DNA from 2 places in the Finegoldia dalianensis genome. Region 2 is predicted to be linked to the other one. Evidence: a T-box and tRNA genes for the amino acid it is inferred to sense, from the RefSeq annotation. Region 2 holds a T-box; the other holds one or more tRNA genes.
The links. The T-box of region 2 lies ahead of leuS (leucine--tRNA ligase). A T-box ahead of a tRNA ligase gene usually reads a tRNA of that ligase, here a tRNA-Leu.
Positions count from the first base shown of each region.

Region 1: it has a tRNA-Leu gene. The T-box ahead of leuS (leucine--tRNA ligase) is inferred to sense a tRNA for this amino acid. The anticodon was not compared.

Region 1 covers NZ_JBDLBQ010000006.1:34,734-43,110, forward strand. Annotated here, with positions in the region: gene polA (DNA polymerase I) at 1-516, shown strand, start outside; gene coaE (dephospho-CoA kinase) at 503-1,111, shown strand; gene ABDJ34_RS07075 (lytic transglycosylase domain-containing protein) at 1,108-1,749, shown strand; tRNA gene ABDJ34_RS07080 (tRNA-Leu) at 1,779-1,864, shown strand; gene rsxC (electron transport complex subunit RsxC) at 1,893-3,221, shown strand; gene ABDJ34_RS07090 (RnfABCDGE type electron transport complex subunit D) at 3,225-4,196, shown strand; gene ABDJ34_RS07095 (FMN-binding protein) at 4,193-4,765, shown strand; gene ABDJ34_RS07100 (electron transport complex subunit E) at 4,776-5,405, shown strand; gene ABDJ34_RS07105 (electron transport complex protein RnfA) at 5,405-5,986, shown strand; gene ABDJ34_RS07110 (RnfABCDGE type electron transport complex subunit B) at 5,997-6,848, shown strand; gene ABDJ34_RS07115 (DUF969 domain-containing protein) at 7,032-7,706, shown strand; gene ABDJ34_RS07120 (5-oxoproline transporter, DUF979 family subunit) at 7,699-8,377, shown strand, end outside.
Region 2 covers NZ_JBDLBQ010000001.1:66,331-74,707, forward strand. Annotated here, with positions in the region: gene murG (undecaprenyldiphospho-muramoylpentapeptide beta-N-acetylglucosaminyltransferase) at 1-65, shown strand, start outside; gene ABDJ34_RS00430 (cell division protein FtsQ/DivIB) at 52-774, shown strand; gene ftsZ (cell division protein FtsZ) at 1,107-2,189, shown strand; gene nrdR (transcriptional regulator NrdR) at 2,189-2,641, shown strand; gene ABDJ34_RS00445 (replication-associated recombination protein A) at 2,735-4,030, shown strand; gene asnS (asparagine--tRNA ligase) at 4,027-5,412, shown strand; T-box leader at 5,460-5,640, shown strand; gene leuS (leucine--tRNA ligase) at 5,678-8,086, shown strand; gene ABDJ34_RS00460 (RrF2 family transcriptional regulator) at 8,193-8,377, shown strand, end outside.

The sequences.
Region 1 (8,377 bases), on a different contig from region 2:
AAGGCTGTAAACTTCGGTATTGTTTACGGAATTGGAGATTATTCTTTGAGTAAAGATTTGCACATAACTAGAAAAGAAGCCAAGGAATATATCGAAAATTATTTGAACACGTACAAAGGCATCAAGCAATACATGGAAGATATAGTTGCAATTGGTAAGGAAAAAGGCTACGTTGAAACTATAATGAAAAGAAGAAGATACATTCCTGAATTAAAATCCAAAAACTACAACGTGAGAAGCTTTGGAGAACGTGTGGCACTTAACACGCCAATTCAAGGCTCTGCAGCGGATATAATTAAAGTTGCTATGGTGAAATTCTACAATAGATTGAATGAAGAAAATCTAAAAGCCAAGTTAATCTTGCAAGTTCACGATGAGCTTATTGTTGATTGTCCAGAAGATGAAAGAGAAAAAGTTTTAGAAATCATGAAAGATGTCATGACACATGCTGTTGATCTGAAAGTCGACATGAAGATTGATGTTAACAGTGCAGATAATTGGTATGATGCAAAATAAAAAAATCATCGTAGTATGTGGTAACATAGCCAGCGGAAAAAGTACGGTGTGTAGAAGGATAAAAGAAAAAGGCTTTGTTGTAATAGATTTGGATGAGATTACTCACCAAATCTATGAACAAGGTACAGAACTTTATTACAAGCTTATAGATGAGTTTGGCGAAGGGATTTTGGACGAAAATTCTAACATCGATAGGAAGAAACTTTCCAACGTTGTATTTAATTCAAAAACATTACTAAAAAAACTTGAAGAATTGACACATACTGATATAATATTAAGAGTAGTAAAAAGAATTAAGAATGAAAAGTCTGATTTGATTTTTCTTGAGATTTCTATGTATTTGGAAAGCAAAAAATTGATTGACAAATATATCGACGTCGACGAAGATTGGGTAGTTGTAGCTGATAGAAATATCAGAATTCAAAGGATAATGGATAGAAACAACTTTGATTACGATACCGCAGTTACAAGAATTAATTCTCAACTAGATTATGAGAAAAAAATTAGTGAATTTGACGAAGTTATCGTAAACAACACGACTGAAACAGATTTGCTACAAAAAGTTGACAAACTAATAGATAGGAAAAAATTATGAAATTTATTAAAAGATTTTTAATCACGATTATTTCTATTATTGTGATTGTGTTTTTAATTGGATTTGGCGTGAGCGCTTATTCAACTATGACAAGACCAGTGAAATATGTCGATTTGGTTAATACATACGCAAAAGAATATAACGTGGATCCGCTTTTGGTTATGAGTGTGATTAAAGTTGAATCTAACTTTGATCCAAGTGTAAAATCAAAAGCTGGAGCTTTGGGGCTTATGCAATTGATGCCAGATACTGCTGAAAGTATTAACAATATGAGAAACACTCACTTTACAGTGGAAGATTTGAAAAAACCTGATAAGAATATTGAAATGGGTACGGCTTATTTGTCCTATTTATTGCACCATTTCAAAAATCACGATTTGGCGATTGCAGCTTATAACGGCGGAATTGGAAATGTAAAAGAATGGTTGTCTAACGAATCTTTTTCAAAAGATGGTCAAACTTTAGACGATATTCCTTCTTCTGAGACGAAGTATTACGTTGTAAAGGTTGAAAACCAATACAATATTTACAAGATCTTCTACGAAGATACTAAGCTAGAAGAAAATATGCACAAAAATTTCAAAGTTTGGGCGAAAAACTACATTAAATTAATCAAAAATATTATTAACAAATATTAAAAGACCTTTGCACAAAAGGTCTTTATCACGCAGGGGTGGTGGAATGGTAGACACGCTGTCTTGAGGGGGCAGTGGGAGTAATCCCGTAAGAGTTCAAGTCTCTTTCTCTGCACCATTTTTTATTTTATTAAAGGGGTGAAAAAATGAGTTTAGAAAATCTGACTTTTAAAGGCGGATTTCACATGGATGATCATAAATCCTATACTCAAAATTGTCCTTTAGATACAAATTTTGAACCTAAAATGGTTTATATTCCATTGCATCAACATATTGGTGCGCCTTGTACACCTACAGTAAAAGTAGGAGATGAGGTAAAAGTGGGCCAAAAAATTGGTGAATCTAAAGCGACTATTTCAGCACCTGTTCACAGTTCAGTTAGTGGAAAGGTTATGAAGATTGAGCAGATGGTATTGTCAAATGGTCAAAAAGGTGAAGTTGTAGTAATCGAATCAGACGGTTTAAACGAATTAGGATACACTGAAACAAATGATGATTTCACACAATTATCAAAAGAAGTTATCCTAGAAAGAATAAAAGAAGCTGGTATAGTAGGTTTAGGTGGAGCAGGATTCCCTACTCACATTAAGATGAAGAAAAAACCAGATGTAAAAATCGAAGAAGTAATCTTAAATGGGGCAGAATGTGAACCTTATTTAACTAGTGACCAACTTAATATGGAATTATATCCTCAAAAAGCAATTGGTGGATTGAAAATTATCATGAAATTGATGGATTGTGACAAAGGATACATAGGGGTTGAGGATAACAAACAAAAGGCAATCGGAATTTTGAAAAATGCTGCAAAAGATGAAACAAATATTTCGATTTGTGCTGTTAAAACTAAATACCCACAAGGGGACGAAAGAAGACTTATCAATGCAATTACTGGTAAGAAGATTTCGAAGGCTCAAAGATCAAACGAAAGAGGAGTTCAAGGTTTGAACATTTCAAGTGCTATGGCGATTTACGATGCTGTAGTTCACAGTATTCCTTTGACTCACAGAATAGTTACTATGACAGGTTCAGCTATTAAAGAACCTAAGAATGTTTACGTTCCTATCGGCACTAAATTCAAAGATTTAGTGGATTATTGTGACGGATTCAAAGAAACTCCATATAAGATTGTCGTTGGTGGACCTATGATGGGCGCTTGCCAATACAACTTGGATGCTCCAACTGTTAAAACAACAGGCGGAATTATTTTTATGAATGAAAAAGATGCAACTCTTGCTTCTCCAGAACCTTGTATTAAATGTGCTAAGTGCGTGGATGTATGTCCTATCGGCTTATTACCATTGTTCTTGCAATTAAAATCATTGAACGGTGATTTTGAAGGAGCAGAAAAAATGCATTTGAATGATTGTATAGAATGTGGTACTTGCAGCTATGTTTGTCCATCAAACAGACCATTAGTTGAAGCAATTGTACACGCAAAGACTCAATTAAAAGCACAACAAAGGAAAAGGGGATAGTCTATGGAAAATAAAGAAATTGTACAAAAAGAATACGACTTATCTCATTTAATCGTAGAAGCTGCTCCTCATCAAAGAAGTGCAGTATCTATTCAAAGAATTATGCTTGATGTTATCATTGCTTTAGTTCCTGCTTTGATAGTGAGTGTTTACGAATTCGGAATGAGAAGTTTAGTTTTGGTATTGGCAGCAGTTGCAGCTTGCGTTTTATCAGAATATTGTTATCAAAAAATAATGAAACAACCTTCTACAATTAGCGATTTATCAGCTGTTGTTACAGGTATATTATTGGCATTTAACGTGCCAGTTACATTACCAATTCCAATGATTATCATAGGATCGGTATTTTCTATTATAATTGTAAAACAATTATTCGGAGGAATTGGATCAAACTTTATGAACCCTGCATTAGCAGGACGTGCTTTCATAATGGCAAGTTGGGCACAAGCAATGAGTAACTACACTGCTCCATTAACACAAAAAGCAGTGGATGCAGAAACTTATGCGACTGTTTTATCAGGTGGTCAACCAGTTAGCTTTATGGATGCATTTTTAGGAAACTTGGGGGGTACAATCGGTGAAGTTAGTGCGTTGGCATTACTTATCGGTGTGGCTTATCTATTATACAGAAGAGTAATTAATCTTAGAATTCCATTAGTTTACATCGCAACAACATTTGTAACATTACTTATTTGCGGCGTAGGAATTCAAGATGCATGCATGAACATATTTATTGGTGGTTTAATCTTGGGTGCATTCTACATGGCTACAGATTATTCAACTAGTCCAGTTACTCCAAAAGGACAAATTATATTTGCAATTGGTTGTGGTTTCTTTACAGCTATCATAAGACAATTTGGTAACCTTCCAGAAGGTGTATCTTATGCGATAATCTTCATGAACTGTGCTGTACCATTTATCGATCAATATACAGTTCCAACACCAATTGGTAGAGGAGGTAAACAAGGAATATGAGAAGTTCAATAAATTTAGCTATTAGATTGTTTATAATCACAGCAATTAGTGCGGTAGTACTTGCATTTGCAAACCAAGTTACTGAACCAATAATAGAAGCTAAGAGACTAGAAAATTATCAAAAATCTTTAAAAGTAGCTTTTCCTGAAGCGGAATCTTTTAAACCACTTGATGAAGCAAAAATTAAAGATTTAAAAGCAAAAGACGAAAATTTAGATGACGTACAAGAAGCTATCAAAGGTGGAAAACCTGTAGGTCATGTATACAAAGCAATTGGAGCTGGTGGATATTCAGGTAATGTTGTTTTCGTAGTTGGTGTAGACAATGAGAACAAAATCGTTGGATATTCAATTCTTGAATCACAAGAAACTCCAGGAATTGGAAGTAGAATTGGAGATCCTGAATTTGTAGATTCAGTTATTGGTAAATCTATGGAAAAAGAATTAGCAGCTGTTAAAAAACCACAAGCTGACAACGAAATTCAAGCTCTAAGTGGTGCGACTTATTCCACTACAGCAGCCAAAAACGCATTGAACGTATCTCAAAAAGCTAATGCGGGATTAAAATAGGAGGGAAATTATGGAAAAAGGTAAAGCGGCTAAAGTTTTCAAAAGCAGCATTCTTAAGAACAACCCAGTTTTAATCCAATTGGTAGGTTTGTGTTCTGTACTTGGTGTATCAACATCAGTAGAAAACGCAATTGGTATGACTGCGGCGTTCACATTCGTTTTGATTTGTTCAAACATAGTAATATCATTACTTAGAAATTTTATTCCGGATAAAGTTAGAATTCCGGCATATATCGTTGTAATAGCAACATTCGTAACATTAGTTTCAATGATGCTTCAAGCATTTGTTCCAGCATTATACAGTTCATTAGGAGCATTCGTTCCTCTAATCGTTGTAAACTGTATAATCTTAGCAAGAGCTGAATCTTTCGCATCTAAAAATGGTGTATTCTTATCATTGTTAGATGGTATCTCAAATGGATTGGGATATGGTATTGTAATCGTATTGGTTGCATTCATCAGAGAGTTATTAGGTTCAGGAAAAATCTTAGGAAAACTTGTAATAGGAGATATTCCTCCAATTGGTATTATGTCAGCAGCTCCAGGAGCATTCATAGTACTTGGAATATTGTTAGCTACTTACAATTATTTCTTATCAAGACAAGAAAGAAAGAAGAACAACATGAGAGGTGAAGACTAATGTTAGCAAATATATTTAAAATAATAGTTCTTTACTTATTAGTAAACAACTACGTATTTGGTCAATTCTTAGGACTTTGCCCATTGATAGGCGTATCTTCAAAAACAGAAACAGCTATTGGTATGGGTATGGCAGTATTCTTTGTAATCACAATAGCATCTGTCGTTACTTACGTTCTACAAATTCAAATACTAGAAAGATTTCATATTGAATACTTACAAACGATAGTGTTCATATTGGTTATTGCGACATTGGTACAATTCGTAGAAATGGCATTGAAGAAAATGAGTCCAAACTTGTACTCGGCACTTGGTGTGTTTTTGCCTCTTATAACTACAAACTGTATAGTATTGGGTGTTGCATTAGCAAACGTAAAAGAAAAATACAACTTAATTGAAACATTAGCAAGTGCTATTGGTGCTTCACTAGGTTTCATTTTAGCGATAACTTTATTAGCTGCAATCAGAGAAAGAATCGCATTGAACAAAAACATTCCTGAAAGTTTTAAAGGTGTACCAATCGCGTTTATTACTATTGGATTAATGGCGATGACATTCTTCGGATTCGGCGGATTGGTATAGGAGGTAATAAATGACAATTTTAACTCCATTTATAATCTTAGGAGCACTAGGAATTTTATTTGCACTGCTTTTGGGTTTTGCATCTAAAAAATTCGAAGTTCAAGTTGATAGAAGAGTACTTAAAGTAAGGGAAATGTTACCTGGCGCAAACTGTGGTGCCTGTGGATTTCCAGGATGCGACGGACTTGCAGATGCCATTGTAAACAAAGGAGCACCTTGTAATTCTTGTCCAGTTGGTGGAAAAGAAACTGCCGAAAAATTAGCAGCATTCATGGGAGCTGATGCAGTAGATTCTGCAAAGCAAGTTGCATGTGTAATGTGCCAAGGAACTCCAGAATACGCTACTGAAAAATTTAAATACAAAGGTATTATGGATTGTAGAGTTAACCATAATCTTCAAGGTGGAAGTAAAACTTGTCCGGACGGATGTTTGGGTTGCGGAAGCTGTGTAGATGTGTGTGACTTCGATGCGATTCACATTGTAAATGGCATTGCATTAGTAGATAAAGAAAAATGTACATCTTGTAAAAAATGTATTGAAATCTGTCCAAGAAATATTATTAAACTTGTAGATTATGATCAAGACATTTATGTAAGATGTAACAGTCACGATAAAGGTAAAGATGTAAGACAATACTGTAAAGTTGGATGTATTGCTTGTGGAATTTGCGCTAAGATGTGTCCAGATGGATTCAGCGTTGAAGATAACTTAGCTCACTTCAACAATGCTGAAGGATTAGATCCAGAACAAGTTCAAAAAGCAGTAGACAAATGTCCTACAAAAGCTATTTATCCAGGACTAAAAATAAAAGAAGAACAAGCTAAAGCAAAAGCTCAAGAAGCTCCTGCTAAAGAAGCTTAATATTTTACAGACCGTTTTTACGGTCTGTTTTTTTACGTTTAATTATCTTAAATTTAACAAACAAAGATAACACAATATCAAAATTGAAAATAAAATGTAATTAAAAGTTTAAAATAAAAAAGTATCGGGTATAATTTTAAGAAGTCAAATTTTGTTTGGCTAATAAAAATTAAGGAGCAAAGTATGGGAGAATATTTAGTTTTCATAGGAATATTAATTATTGTCGTTGGATTCGCACTAAAACTAGATGTTTTGGGAATAGTTCTCTTGGCAGGTCTTGTTACAGGTCTTGCGGGAGGTCTTGGATTAACGGGCACTTTGAAAATTATGGGAGAGGGATTTGTCAACAATAGACTGATGAGTTTGTTTTTGATTTCATTCCCTGTTATCGCTATTATGGAACGATACGGACTAAAGGAAAAAGCTAGAGATTTTATATCGAAATTTAAAATGGCTAGTGCAGCTTCTGTTTTATGGATTTACTTATTCATTAGATGGATAGCAGCTGCTTTTTCTTTAAGACTTGGCGGACACGTTCAATTTATACGTCCATTGATTTTACCAATGGCAGAAGGTGCTGCAAGAAAGAAGGTTGATTTGACAGAAGTTAGACTTGATGAGTTAAAAGGTCTTGCTGCTGCTGTAGAAAACTATGGTAACTTCTACGGACAAAATATATTTCCATTGGCATCTGGTGTACTTTTGATGCAAACTACATTAAAAGATGCAGGATTTCCATTAGAAACTGCAGAAATAGCAAAATGGTCTATATTTGCAGGTGTTAGTATGTTGATTATTGCACTTATACAATGTGCTGTTTTTGAAATGAAACTTAGAAAGGATATAAAAAATGTTTGATTTTTTTGTAGATAATCAGGTTGTTCTTGATGAGATAGCATACATCTTATGTGGAATTATCTGCATAATGACTGGTATCCGTGCAAGATTCAACAAAGAAGCAAAGATAGGTACAATGCTTTTCTGGATATTACTTGGAGTATTGTTTGCTGGTGGAGGATTCTTGGTAAGAAATGTAGAATCTGGTGGAATAATTGTAGGTGTTATACTTTTATTCTTGGGAGTATTGTCAATTGCAAATCAAATCAAGCCAGCAGAATTTAAAGAACTAACAGAAGAAGAAAGAATGAAAAATGCTGAAAAAGTTGGAGGCAAGATTTTTATTCCAGCTTTAGTAATGGGAATTAGTGCGATGCTTCTATCGCAATTGAAATCATTTAAGATTCCTTTGAAAAACACTGATGGAATATTCTCATTGTCAGCTGCACAAGTTCTTACTATCTCATCTTTATTGGCTTTGATTATTGCGATTATTATCGCAAAACCAAAAGCAAAAGAAACTGCAGAAGACACTACAAAAATGTTGATGCAAGTTGGATCTTCATCATTACTACCACAATTATTAGGTGGTTTGGGAGTTATATTTGCATCTGCAGGGGTAGGAAAGCTAATAGGTAGCTTGGCTGCTGGAATTGTAGGCGATGCGGGAGTATTTGCAGCTGCTGTTGCAT
Region 2 (8,377 bases):
CAACTGCTTGTAAAGATATTGTAGACGAACTTTACAGATTGGTAGAACAAGATGAGAAAGCATAGAGTAGTAATTATTGTAGCAATATCGCTATTGATTGGATTCATAGCGTATTTATGTGCTACACTTGACTATTTTTCAATAAAAAAAATCACAGTTAAAAACAATAAAATAATAAAAATATCTGAAATAAAAGATTATGCTAATTACTCATTAGGCGAAAATATTTTTAGATTTAATAAGAAAAAATTACAGGAAAAAATTAATAAAGATATTTATATTAGAAATGCAAATATCAAGAAGATTTATCCAAATACTATTGAAATAACAGTCGAAGAGGCAAATGATATTTGTTATTTTGAAGTTGGAAAAGATAAAATTTTCGTAGATTCAGATTTTAAAATTGCAAAGAACAAGGATAGAATAGACTATTCAAAAATTGTTAAAATTGTTGGAGCAAATGAAAATTTGTTAAAAATTAGTAATTTAAAATCAGACGAAAAATTTTATGAGTTTTTGTATAATCTTTATTCACACAAAATTTTAGGACAATTAACTGAAATTAACGTCGTAAATTCAAACGATGTAACTATGGTTACAAAAAACGAAATAAAAGTGTTTTTTGGAGATTTAAATGACTCAGAGAAGAAATCAAATAATATTTCGAAGATTTTAAAAGAAATTAGTACTAAAAGTATAAACACAAAAATGCTAGATACTAAAGATCCTCAAAAACCATTTTTGATAAAAGAAAATCTAGAACAAACTGAGTAATTACAGTTTTGGAGTTTGCCTTCTAAAAAAGATTTTATAAGATGCATAAAAAATATGGTGTATTTATAATACATTGGTATATTATTAGTTTTATGATTTAAAAATTACATCAAACTCAAAGAAAAAGCAATAAACTTCAAAAACGTTAGAGATACAAAACAAAATAGCTAAATGTAGCTGAAAATAATTAAATATAATAAAGATTATACTACAAGTACAAAACAAATGAGAAGTGGAAAAACGCTAAATGTCATTAAAAATATTGTTGAACTTGTAGTATAATTAAGTTAAAGAGATTAAAAGGAATTTTAATTACAAATTAGGAGGATGTTATGACTTTTGATATGGAACTAGAAGATAATGATTTAGCCAAAATAAAAGTAATTGGTGTTGGTGGCGGCGGAAATAACGCCGTAAAGAGAATGAAAGAAGAAGGTTTGCAAGGTGTAGAATTTGTTGCAGTTAATACTGACAAACAAATTTTAAATAATTTAGATATTAATACTAAATTGCAAATTGGAAGCAAGATTACAAAGGGTTTGGGAGCCGGAGCTAATCCTGCAGTTGGTATGAAAGCTGCTGAAGAAAGTAGAAACGAAATCGAAGAAGCACTTGACAAAACAGACATGGTATTTGTAACTGCTGGTATGGGTGGTGGAACTGGTACTGGTGCTGCACCAATAGTTGCACAAATCGCAAAAGAAAAAGGAATACTTACAGTTGGTGTTGTAACAAAACCATTTACATTCGAAGGAAGAAAAAGACAAATGCAAGCTGAACAAGGTATCGAAGCTTTGAAGGGAAAAGTTGATACTTTGGTAATTATTCCTAACGATAAATTGTTACAAATTTCAGACAAGAGAACTACAATGTCTGAAGCTTTCATGATGGCTGACGAAGTTCTAATGGATGGTATTCAAGGTATCTCTGATTTAATCGCTGTACCTAACTTAATCAACTTAGACTTTGCAGATGTTAGATCAATTATGTTAAACCAAGGTATTGCTCATATGGGTATTGGTAAAGCAAACGGAGATAATAGAGCAATGGAAGCTGCTAAACTTGCAGTTAAATCTCCTTTATTAGAAACATCAATTGGTGGAGCAAAAGCTGTGTTAATTAACGTTACTGGAAAAGAATTAGGATTATTCGAAGTTAATGAAGCTGCAGAATTAATTAGAGAAGAAGTAGATCCAGATGCTAATATTATATTTGGTGCTGGTATCGATGATTCACTAGGAGATGACATCAAGATTACTGTTATTGCAACAGGATTTGATTCTGACAATCCAATGGCTAACAAATTAAAATCAAACAAAAAAACTGATTCAGTTTCTCAAAAATCAGAAGAAACTTCTGAAAAAGATCACGACGATATAGAAATACCTTCATTCTTGAAGAGAAGAGGATTCTAATGAAATGTCCGTTCTGTAATGCATCTGATACAAAAGTTGTAGATACTAGAGCATCGGAAGATGATAAGATAGTTAGACGAAGGAGAGAATGTATTTCTTGTCACAAAAGATTTACCACTTATGAAAGATATGATTTTAATAACCTTACAGTGGTAAAAAAAGATAAAAACAGAGAAGCTTTTGATAGGGATAAAGTGTATCGTGGAATGAAAAAGTCTTGTGAAAAAAGACCCGTTCCAGATTCAGTGTTGCTTGAGGCTACTAAAGAGATAGAAGTTGAATTAACACATAGCAATAAAAGGGAGGTAGATTCATCTGAAATAGGTGAATTAATAATGAAAAAGCTTAAGAAGATTGACAAGGTGGCATATATTCGTTTTGCTTCTGTGTATAGAGAATTTACAGATGTTAAATCTTTTAACGAGGAAATATCAAAATTAGATAATGAATAAGGTCGGGTAATTATCCGACCTTTAATTTTTATTTAACGATATTTAGTTTTTGTGGTAAGATATAAATAAAATAAATGTTAAAGGGGAAATATTTTGGATTTATTTGAATATAATTTACAATTACAAAAAGAAAATAGTTCGCCGTTAGCAAATAGACTCAGACCTAAAAGTTTGGATAAATATTTTGGACAATCCCATGTGGTTGGAGAAGGAAAGCTTTTGAATAGGTTGATAAAGGCTGATAAAATTCCTTCTATGATTTTTTATGGGCCTCCCGGAACTGGAAAAACAACCTTGGCAGAAATAATTTCGAACCAAACTAATTCGTTGTTCGAAAGATTATCTGCTATTTCTAGTGGAGTTAAAGATATTAGAGAAGTCATTTCAACAGCCAAAAATAATTTGAGTATGTATAATAAAAAGACTGTTTTGTTTATAGACGAAATTCACAGATTTAATAAATCGCAACAAGATGCTTTGCTTGGATATGTTGAAGACGGTACAATTACACTGATAGGTGCTACTACAGAAAATCCATTCTTTGAAGTTAACAAGGCTCTTTTATCTAGATGTCAAATTATCGAGTTGAAACCGTTGACTGATACAGATATTAGAAATATCATAGAAAATGCGCTTACAGAAGATAAAAAGCTTAGAGAAATGAACATTCAAATTGATGAAAAAGCTATTGATGTTCTTGTCAATTCTGCAAATGGAGATGCAAGAAGTGCATTGAATGCTTTGGAAATTGCAGTCGAAAGCTCAGATTTAGTAAATGGATGTTTAATTATAGATGAAGATGCGATAAAAAATTCTGTATTTAAACCTGTGTTGAAATATGACAAAGAAGAAGATCACTATAATGTTATATCGGCATTCATTAAATCTATGAGAGGTTCTGATATTGACGCAGCTTTGTATTATTTAGCAAGAATGATTGAAAGTGGAGAAGATCCTAAATTTATTGCTAGAAGAATGGTGATTTTTGCATCAGAAGATATTGGACTAGCAAATCCAGAAGCTTTGACTGTAGCTATCAATGTGTTCAACGCAGTAAATTTAATAGGGTTACCAGAATGTAGGATAAATTTATCGAATGGTGTAATTTATCTTACATCTAGCGAGAAATCTAATACGTCTTATGTCGCGATTGACAAGGCTTTGGAAGATATTCGACAAAATAAGATTTACGATGTTCCTAGTCATTTAAAAGATGCGCACTATAGTGGGGCAAAATCATTGGATAGGGGAGTTGGATACAAGTATCCGCACAATGACGACTCCTATCAACAATATTTACCAGACGAATTGAAAAATCAAAAATATTACGATCCAAAAGATATTGGATATGAAAGCAAAATATATAAAAAAACGAGGAGTAAAGAATGATATTAATTAGAGATTTAATTAAAGATTACGAAAAATATTCTGACAAAGAAGTTGAAGTTGGAGGTTGGATTAAAAACTCAAGATTCAGTAAGAATGTTGGATTTATTGAACTAAACGATGGAACTTTCTTCAACCCAGTTCAAATAGTAGTAGGAAAAGATAATGAAGATTTTGAAAAGTGTGAAAAGTTAAAATTAAGCTCAGCAATTATTGTTATTGGTAAATTAGTTTTGACTCCAAATTCTAAACAACCTTTTGAAATTCAAGCAGAAAAAATTATAGTTGAAGGAGAATCTACAGATGATTATCCACTTCAAAAGAAGAGACATACTTTTGAATTTTTGAGAACAATATTACATTTAAGACCAAGAACAAATACATTTAATGCTGTATTTAGAGTTAGAAGTAGATTGGCATTTGCTATTCATAAATTCTTTAATGAAAGAGGATTCGTATATGTTCATACGCCAATAATAACAGGTAGTGATGCTGAAGGCGCTGGAGAAATGTTCAGAGTTACAACATTAGATTTAGATAATATTCCAAAAGATGACGATGGAAATGTTGATTTTTCACAAGATTTCTTCTCAAAATCTACTAACTTAACTGTAAGCGGTCAATTACAAGCAGAAGCTTACGCATTAGCATTTAGAAATGTGTATACATTTGGACCAACTTTCAGAAGTGAACACTCTAATACTCCTAGACATGCTGCAGAATTCTGGATGATGGAACCTGAAATATGTTTTGCTGATTTGGATGATGTATGCAATTTGGCTGAAGATATGGTTAGATATATCATAAAAGATGTTATGGAAAATTGTGAAGAAGAAATTAAATTCTTCAACAGTTTTGTAGACAAGAACTTAATTGAAAGATTAACAAAAGTTGCCAATAAATCATTCAAAAAATTAACTTATACTAAAGCTGTTGAAATTTTACAAAAATCAGGAGAAAAATTTGAATATCCTGTTGAATGGGGAATGGATTTACAAACAGAACACGAAAAATATTTGAGTGAAAAAGTTGTTGACGGGCCGGTATTTGTTACTGATTATCCAAAAGAAATCAAGGCGTTCTACATGAGACTTAACGACGACAACAAAACAGTTGCGGCAACAGATCTTTTAGTCCCAGGAATTGGTGAATTAATTGGAGGAAGTCAAAGGGAAGAAAGATACGAATTGTTGGATAAGAAAATGAATGAATTAGGATTCAATAAAGAAGAATACAAATGGTATCTTGATTTAAGAAAATACGGTGGAGTTAAACACGGTGGATTTGGTTTAGGTTTTGAAAGAATGGTTATGTATATGACAGGAATGTCAAACATAAGAGATGTCATTCCATTCCCTAGAACTGTTGGACATTGTGAATACTAATATTGAATTTAATTCTGTTATGTGATATCATAATAGTAAGTTTTTATAATAATATTTGAATAAAAGTAGTAAATAATTAAAAATTTTCAGAGAATTGGTGGTTGGTGCGAATCAATATTTGAGATTATTGAACTTGTTTATTAATAGAATATTCGTATATCTGCGTTAAAGATTTGAGTGGGATTAACCAATAAGAGTGGTACCGCGGAATTTTATTTCGTCTCTTCTTTGTAAGAGGCGAATTTTTTATTATTTGGAGGTAAAAATGGATAGATATAATCCGAATTCAATTGAGAAAAAGTGGCAAAAATATTGGGAAGAAAACAAAACTTTTAAGACTTCTGATGATAAGTCAAAAGAAAAATTCTATGCATTAGTAGAGTTTCCTTATCCTTCTGGACAAGGACTACACGTAGGCCATCCAAGACCATACACTGCATTGGATATCGTTTCAAGAAAAAGAAGAATGCAAGGATATAATGTTTTGTATCCAATGGGTTGGGATGCATTTGGACTTCCTACAGAAAATTTTGCTATTAAAAATAAAATAAGACCTGAAATTGTTACAGAAAATAACATCAAAAACTTCAAAAGACAGATGCAATCAATCGGTTTTTCTTTTGATTGGGACAGAGAAATAAACACAACAGACCCAGATTACTATAAATGGACTCAATGGATTTTCATTCAAATGTTTAAAAAAGGACTTGCATATAAAAAAGAAATGCCTATTAACTGGTGTCCTTCATGTAAAATAGGACTTGCAAATGAAGAAGTAATAAACGGTCATTGCGAAAGATGTGGTGGAGAAGTAATCAGAAAAGTTAAGAATCAATGGATGCTTAAAATAACTGAATACGCTGATAGACTTATAGATGATTTAAAAGATGTTGATTATTTGGATAGAATAAAATCTCAACAAATAAACTGGATTGGAAGATCATACGGTGCAGAAATTAAATTCCCATTAAAAGAAGTTGACGAAAAAATTACTGTTTTTACAACAAGAGCAGATACTATATTTGGTGCAACTTACATGGTTATTTCTGTTGATCATCCTTTGATTGAAAAATATAGTGATCAAATTAAAAATATCGAAGAAATTAGAAGCTACAGACAAGAAGTAGCTAAGAAATCGGAATTAGAAAGAACAGATTTATCTAAAGAAAAGACAGGATACAAAATTGATGGCTTAACAGCAATCAATCCATTGACTAACAAAGAAATTCCTGTTTATGTATCAGATTATGTATTGATGACTTATGGAACAGGTGCTATTATGGCAGTTCCTGCACACGATGACAGAGACTATGAATTTGCTAAAAAATTTAACATTGAAATGATTCCTGTAATTGAAGGATCTGACATAGAAAATTCTGCATTCACTGAAACAAACGAAGGAAATCTTATTAATTCTGAATTTTTGAATGGCTTGAGTGTAAACGAAGCAAAACAAAAAATGTATGAATACATTGAAGAAAAAGAAATAGGTCACAAGAAGACAAACTACAAATTAAGAGATTGGGTATTTTCTAGACAAAGATATTGGGGAGAACCAATTCCATTGGTTTATTGTGAACATTGTGGATGGGTTCCTTTGGAAGAAAAAGATTTACCATTAGTATTGCCTAAGGTCGATAATTATGAACCAACAGATAATGGAGAATCACCACTATCAAATATAGATGAATTTGTTCACACAAAATGTCCAAAATGCGGTAGAGATGCTGTAAGAGAAACTGATACTATGCCACAATGGGCAGGATCTTCTTGGTATTATTTGAGATATACTGATCCACACAATGATGAAGCGATAGCAAGTAAAGAAAATTTAGACTATTATGTTCCAGTTGACTGGTATAACGGTGGAATGGAACACACTACACTTCACTTATTGTATTCAAGATTTTGGCACAAGTTCTTGTATGATATTGGAGTAGTTCCTACAAAAGAACCATATATGAAGAGGACTAGTCATGGAATGATTTTAGGTGACAACAACGAAAAAATGAGTAAGTCTCGTGGTAATGTTGTAAACCCAGATGATATCGTCAGAGATTTTGGTGCAGATACTTTGAGATGTTATGAAATGTTCATTGGAGATTTTGAAAAATCAGCTCCTTGGTCTGAAAATGGAGTTAAAGGTTGTAGAAAATTCTTAGATAAAGTATGGAGAACACAAGAATTAGTGGATGAAGATTCTAATTTTGAAAAAATGGAAACTTTGATTCATCAAACTATTAAAAAAGTTTCAGAAGATTATGAAAACTTAAAATTTAATACAGCAATCGCTCAACTTATGACATTATTGAATGAATTCAACAACTTAGATAAAATTTCTAAAGAACAATATAAGATATTCTTGATATTATTAAATCCTGTTTGCCCTCATATAACAGAAGAAATTTGGCAAAGAATGGGATATGAAGGATATGTTCACGAAGCAAGTTGGCCAGAATATGATGAATCGAAAACTATTTTGGATGTAATAGAACTTCCTATACAAGTAAATGGTAAGTTAAGAACTACTGTAGAGATAGGTAGAGATGCTTCTGAAGATGAAGTTTTTGAAAAAGCTATCAAGGATGATGTTGTAGCAAAATATCTTGAAAACAAAAATGTTGTTAAGAAAATTTATGTAAAAGGTAGAATTTTTAATATAATTGTCAAATAATTTTGGTAATAGTAGATTGAGTTTTCTTAATCTACTATTATTATTGCAATAGGATATTTACACAACTATTTTACTATGATAAAATTTATCATAAATAGGAGGGCTTATGAGATTATCTACGAGAGGAAGATACGGGCTTGCGGCTATGATATATTTAGGCAAAAAATATGGAGATAATCCTGTTAGTTTAAATGAAATATCTAAAGCCACAGGACTTAGTAATAATTATTTAGAACAACTTATACGAGAATTGAAAAAACAAGATTTGGTGATTTCAGTTAGAGGTGTGCA